One region of the Lysinibacillus sp. fls2-241-R2A-57 genome, then DNA from elsewhere that is predicted to be linked to it. Evidence: predicted binding sites of a transcription regulator. Region 1 holds the regulator's gene; the other holds the start of a gene.
What was found. Region 1 encodes CtsR, which represses protease genes until heat stress. Its sites were predicted from a motif close to ATGGTCAATAAAGGTCAAACA; they were not measured.
Positions count from the first base shown of each region.

Region 2: the regulator CtsR is predicted to act here: its motif matches at 1,388-1,408, upstream of clpP (ATP-dependent Clp endopeptidase proteolytic subunit ClpP).

Region 1 covers NZ_JARVRU010000041.1:65,536-68,950, reverse strand. Annotated here, with positions in the region: gene QRN68_RS08885 (class I SAM-dependent methyltransferase) at 1-599, opposite strand, end outside; gene QRN68_RS08880 (DUF4870 domain-containing protein) at 724-1,029, shown strand; gene QRN68_RS08875 (CtsR family transcriptional regulator) at 1,232-1,702, shown strand; gene QRN68_RS08870 (UvrB/UvrC motif-containing protein) at 1,717-2,265, shown strand; gene mcsB (protein-arginine kinase McsB) at 2,262-3,371, shown strand; gene QRN68_RS08860 (ATP-dependent Clp protease ATP-binding subunit) at 3,361-3,415, shown strand, end outside.
Region 2 covers NZ_JARVRU010000092.1:11,498-14,912, forward strand. Annotated here, with positions in the region: gene QRN68_RS15700 (basic amino acid ABC transporter substrate-binding protein) at 1-469, opposite strand, end outside; tRNA gene QRN68_RS15705 (tRNA-Arg) at 963-1,037, opposite strand; gene clpP (ATP-dependent Clp endopeptidase proteolytic subunit ClpP) at 1,495-2,085, shown strand; gene QRN68_RS15715 (hypothetical protein) at 2,128-2,295, shown strand; gene QRN68_RS15720 (hypothetical protein) at 2,332-2,625, shown strand; gene QRN68_RS15725 (hypothetical protein) at 2,686-2,853, shown strand; gene QRN68_RS15730 (hypothetical protein) at 2,871-3,415, shown strand, end outside.

The DNA.
Region 1 (3,415 bases):
AATAGTGATAAAATGTCCTCTTCACGCATAAATGAAAGAGAACGTATGGATTTCTCCATTTCTGCTACCTCTGATGGTGATAGCTTTGTATGCTGTAGCCAATATGCACGCCACAAATCAAATTGTAACTCCGTTTCTAAAGAACCTAGTTGCCCGTATTTTGAGACGAGCACAAATGGTGCACCAGGTTTTAAATTATTTGCTATTTCCTTTAATGTTGCAAGTTTTTCTTGATGATCATTGATAAAATGAAGTACTAAAATACAGCTAGCAGCATCAAATTTCACTGAAGGCAGTAAAGTATCTAGTATAGTGCCTTGATGTAAAGACATATTATTAGGTAGAGGTTTTAAACGTTCTTCAGCAATTTGTAGCATTGCTGAAGAAGGATCTATGCCAACAAATGACCAATGAGCCCTTTTCTCAGCGAGCTGTAAAATTTCATTGCCGCTTCCTGAACCAACGATTAAAAAATCAGCTTTCTCGGGTAATGTAGATTGATAAAAGGTTTGTGTTAAACGCAGCATCGCATCATAACTAGGTAGCGTACGGCGAATGCCTTTTTCATATTCGTTTGCAAGTGTGTTATTAAATTCCATTGAGTATCACATGCCTTTCAAAAATTTTATATAAATCCAATTAAAATGTTGAAACTATCTAGGGTATAAATCCGTAAATAAAGTACATAAAACAAAATAAAATGATAAGGAAGGATTGATATAAATGGAAACAAAATGGTCTAAGGTAATCATACACGCAAGTGCGTTTTTCGCGCCATGGATAGTACCAATTATATTTTTCTTAATTAGTTCTGATGAAGAAATAAAAGCAATCTCCGTCCAAGCATTGCTGTTCCAAATTATAATGTGGGTTTTAATTGCAATTTCAAGTATTTTAAGCTTTTTACTAATTGGTATTCCGTTCTTAATTATCTTCGGAATTATGTTATTCGTTGTCCCAATTATCGGTATTGTGAAGGCTTTATCTGATATGCCTTGGCGTTATCCAATTGTTGGTCGTTGGGTATAATTTTTATAGACGCAAGTATATGCTAGTGGCATATGCTTGCGTTTTTTTCATTGATGATAAGGGTAAATTATAGGTATGAGCGGGGCTTTCGACATTTCAGTGTGCGAAATAATTGCAATTATTTTCAAGCGTTTTGTATAATATACTCAAAGAAAGTCAAAGATAGTCAAAGTCAGTGGAGTAAGCGAGGTGTATTCCTAAAATGCGTAATATATCAGACATCATAGAAGGCTACTTAAAGCAAGTACTTGAATTAGGTGGAGAAGGGCATATTGAAATAAAACGTAGTGAAATTGCAGATAAATTTCAGTGCGTGCCCTCACAAATAAATTATGTAATTAATACAAGATTTACTGCCGAACGAGGTTACCTTGTTGAAAGCAAACGTGGTGGTGGTGGATACATTCGAATTTTACGTGTCCGTGCGAATTCACAAATTGATCTAATCGACGATGTCCTCAGGCAAATTGAAGGTGGGGCATCGCAAACAATGGCAGAAGATTTAGTTTATCGACTAATTGATGAGCAGGTAATTTCAAAGCGAGAAGCGAAAATAATGTTAGCGGCAGTTGATCGCTCAACTATAGATTTGCAACTCCCTTTACGGGATAACATTCGGTCAAGAATATTACGAGCGATGCTAACAACGATTAAATATGAACAGCAAAAATAAAAGAGGTGATGGAAATGATTTGCGAACATTGTAAGCAACGTAATGCAACAGTTACCGTAACACAAGTTCAAAGTGGTCAAAAGGTGGAGCATCATTATTGTGACGTCTGCGCCTCTCAGTTCCATCCATTTCATGCAGAATTTAAACAGGAGCCAGTATCAATACAACAGCTATTATCCAATTGGTTTGGCTCACCTTCGTGGCAGCAACAAAAAGTAGGTGAAAAACAGCAGGCGCAACCACAACCGCAAACCTGTCCACAATGTGGATTTACGTATAAACAGTTTTTAAAAGAAGGTAAATTTGGATGCCCTAGCTGCTATGACACCTTTAGCGAGCACTTACCGAAGCTCTTTAACCGTATCCAGGCTGGTCCTCAACATATAGGGAAAATGCCTGGTGCCAGGAGCAATGTTTATGTTATCAAAAAGCAAATTGAAGATATTCGTAAACGTATGAAGGTTGCTGTAGATGAAGAACATTTTGAAGAGGCAGCCAAGCTTCGTGATGAAGCCAAGGAACTTGAGAAGCAGCTACAATTTGAAGGCGGTGATGTGTCGTGATGATTGAATCGTTTTTAGAACGTGCAACACCAATATGGATGAGTGTAGAGGACGATTATTCAGATATTGTCATTAGTACACGCATCCGTCTTGCTCGAAATTTAGATGGTTATCGCTTTCCATTAGCTTTTACAGAGAATGAGGCATTACAGGTGGAGCAGGCAGTTACACATGCAATAAAGGATAGTACGAAACTTCAAGAAAATTACTCTTATTTTGCTATTAAGGATTTAACATCTTTACAGCGTCAAATACTTGTTGAAAAACATTTAATTAGTCCTCAGCTTGCAAAAAAAGAGCTAGTGGGTTCCATACTTTTATCTGATGACGAATCAACTAGCATTATGGTGAACGAAGAAGACCATTTACGCATTCAATGTATGGCGGCCAGTTTTCAACTTCAAAAAGCATATGAACAGGCCAATAAAATTGATCGTATCTTAGAGAAAGCATTGCCTTTTGCATTTCGAGATACATTTGGTTATTTAACAAGCTGTCCAACAAATATTGGTACTGGTTTGCGAGCATCTGTCATGATGCACCTACCAGCCCTTACACTCACAGGTCAGATGAATCAAATCATTAATGCAATGACACGATTAGGAATGACAGTGAGGGGAATATATGGAGAAGGTAGTGAAAATTTAGGTAATGTTTACCAAGTGTCGAATCAGATTACACTAGGAAAAACAGAGGATGATATTTTAGCGGACATTCAAAGTGTCGCTGAAAAAATAATTCAGAAAGAACGGCATGCAAGAGGTAAGTTAATGGAAAAAGCAGAGCTTGCCCTAGAAGACCGCGTATACCGTGCTTTAGGTACCTTAACACATGCTCGAATTTTAACGAGTGAGGAAGCGGCTACTTGCCTATCAAATGTTCGTTTAGGGGTTGATTTACAGCTAATTAAAGGTATTAAAGCGACGACTTTAAACGAATGTGTTGTCAGTATGCAACCTGGATTTTTACAGCATTATGCAGGGGATGTTTTGCCACCTGCTGAGCGAGATCGCGCACGAGCTGAAATGCTTCGTGAGGCATTATTTCAAGAAAATATGAGTAAGCCTATTATTGGGGAAAAAGGAGAGGGTTCATTTGATGTTTAATCGTTTTACACAACGCGCGCAAAAAGTTTTACAGCTTGCACAAG
Region 2 (3,415 bases), on a different contig from region 1:
CATTAATTTGTACCGAAATCTTTTTATCTTTTAAATCATCTAAAGATTTAATCTTTGAATCTTCCTTTACAACGATTACTAATTGAGATTCATAATATGGCTCAGTAAAGTCAAATGACTCTTTACGCTTTTTATTAATAGTTATCCCAGATGCACCGATATCTGTTTCACCATTCTTAATTGTTTGGAATACAGGCTCCCAACCAATATTTTGCCATTCCACTTCAAATCCCATTTCATCAGCAATCGCCTTTAAAATATCGACATCAATTCCTACAACATTACCTTTATCATCAAGCGATTCGAATGGTGCAAAAGTAGCTTCTGTTCCTACCTTATAAACTTTTTTACCACTTTCACCTTCGGATGGCTCGCTACCAGATGATGTCTTTTCTTTTGCGCCACAACCTGCTAAAACTATTGCAAATGCTGCGACGACCACAAGTAACATAGATAAACTTTTTTTCATAGCTACTCCCCCTAATTCGATTGTTTTCCGAAACACACTTAATATTTTAGTCAATTCGGAAACTTTAGACTATTAGGTCAATTATAGTGACATTATTCTCTTTAGACAATAACATTCTGTATAAAAGTAATTATTTTTTCATAAAAATTTATTTCGTCTGGGTTTTTTAGAATATAATGGTTTGAATAAATGAAAATAGTGCAAGCTGATGAATATTTATACATTTATAGGCAGTGGATCTATTTTGCAAAAAAAAAAGAATCCCCTCAGATAGGATTCTTTTTTCCGACTAGTACACTAGTCTTCACGTACAGTATGTTCACTAAAAAATAATTTGGAGTTGTTGCTTTTTTTGAAGGTTTGAAAGGAACACATACGGGAATAATGCTAATAGATAGTATTCCCATTATTTCCCCTCTTTCTCCACTAAGCAGGCTGCTAAACTACTTATTAGGAGAATGAGCTATAAAAGTAAATCAATTAATCAGTAAAATGGCGCCCTCGGAGGGAATCGAACCCCCAGTGCAAGAACCGGAATCTTACGTGTTATCCATTACACCACGAGGGCAATTAAGACCACAAAAAAAAAGTACTCACTCTAGGCTTTATGAAAAGCATGATGTAGATAATCCTCATTTGAAGCATACCTGCAAAATAGTGTACTGTACTTTAACTTATGACCTTATCAATTATACAAACCTATTGCTCATAATTCAACTATAGAATGCAAAAGATTTTAATTTTTTTTAGGCTCTTCACCAAAATATGTAGTTGACTGCGCATGACTACGACCGGACGCTTTACGCAGACGTTGCCTGAGCCTTCTCGTCGCCCGTACTTCGCAATACTTTTTAAGCAAGATCAGATTTTTGCATCGATCCATTTTTTATTTAATTAATTTCACTTTAGCAGGGTTAATATTTGACCTTCCCTGACTATAATGTGTATGATAAGGATACAGCTGAAACACAACGGATGTTTTTCAGCAAAAGTATTCGAATTTAGTTTTTTAAGGAGGATTTAACATGAATTTAATTCCTACAGTTATTGAACAAACAAGTCGTGGTGAACGTGCATATGACATCTATTCACGACTACTAAAAGACCGTATTATCCTATTAGGAAGTGCGATTGACGACAATGTTGCTAACTCAATTGTTGCTCAACTTCTATTCCTACAAGCAGAAGATCCAGATAAAGATATCTCTCTTTACATTAACTCACCAGGTGGATCTATCACTGCTGGTATGGCAATTTATGACACAATGCAAATCATCAAGCCAAAAGTACAAACAATTTGTATTGGTATGGCAGCATCTATGGGTGCTTTCCTACTTGCTGCTGGTGAACCTGGTAAACGCTTCGCATTACCGAATGCTGAAGTAATGATTCACCAACCTCTTGGCGGAGCACAAGGTCAAGCAACTGAAATCGAAATCGCTGCAAAACGTATTTTATTCTTACGTGAAAAATTAAATGGTATTTTATCAGAACGCACGGGTCAACCGCTTGAAGTTATTTCAAGAGATACAGATCGCGATAACTTCATGACTGCTGAGCGCGCAAAAGAATACGGCTTAATCGACCATATTATGGATCGTAGCGACCGTAAATAAAAATTAGGACATCTCAGATTTATTATTTCTGAGATGTCTTTTTTGGTTCTACATATAATGTTGGGATGTTTTATCCGTCGTTGCGATAGGTCTATCCGTCGCTTGGATAGTTCTATCCGTCGCTCTGGCAGCTCTTTCCGTCACTTTAATTTCTATCCGTCACTCTGGAGGTTCTTTCCGTCGTTGCGATTGTTCTATCCGTCACTTTAATTTCTATCCGTCGCTCTGGCGGCTCTTTCCGTCGCTTTGATAGTTCTATCCGTCACTTTGATGATTCTTTCCGTCGCTTGGATAGTTCTTTCCGTCGCTCTGGCAGCTCTTTCCGTCGCTCCGATAGCTCTTTCCGTCGCTTTGATAGTTCTATCCGTCGCTTGGATGATTCTTTCCGTCGCTTTGATGATTCTTTCCGTCGCTTGGATAGTTCTTTCCATCACTTTAATTTCTATCCGTCGCTCTGGCGGCTCTTTCCGTCGCTCCGATAGTTCTATCCGTCGCTTGGATGATTCTTTCCGTCGCTTGGATTTCTTTCCGTCGCTTTGATTTCTATCCGTCACTCTGGCGGCTCTTTCCGTCGTTGCGATTGTTCTATCCGTCACTTTGATGATTCTTTCCGTCGCTTGGATAGTTCTTTCCGTCGCTTTAATTTCTATCCGTCGCTCTGGCGGCTCTTTCCGTCGCTTGGATAGTTCTTTCCGTCACTTGGATAGTTCTTTCCGTCACTTTAATTTCTATCCGTCGCTCTGGCGGCTCTTTCCGTCGCTCCGATAGTTCTATCCGTCGCTTGGATGATTCTTTCCGTCGCTTGGATTTCTTTCCGTCACTCTGTTGGCTCTTTCCATCGCTTCGAGCCTTTTCTTTCCCTCGCTTTGGCCCTTCTATCCGTCACTTCGGCTCTTCTATCCACGATTTTTCCCTTTCTATCCATCATTTCGACCCTTCTATCCGCCGCGGCCTTTTCTATCCGTCACGTCGGCTTTTCTATCCACGTTTTTGGCCCTTCTATCCACGTTTTTTGCCTTTCTATCCACGATTTCGGCCCTTCTATCCGCCGCGGCCTTTTCTTTCCTTCACTTTGGCCCTTCTATCCGGCATTTCGGCTTTTCTATCCACGATTTTGGCCCTTCTATCCACGATTTTGGCCCTTCTATCCACGTTTTTTCCCTTTCTATCCATCATTTCGACTCTTCTATCCACCGCGGCCTTTTCTTTCCTTCACTTTGCCTTTTCTTTCCTTCGCCTTGCCTTTTCCGGCCTTTTCTTTCCTTCACTTTGCCTTTTTTTTCCTTCGCTTTGCCTTTTCTTTCCTTCGCCTTGCCTTTTCTTTCCTTCG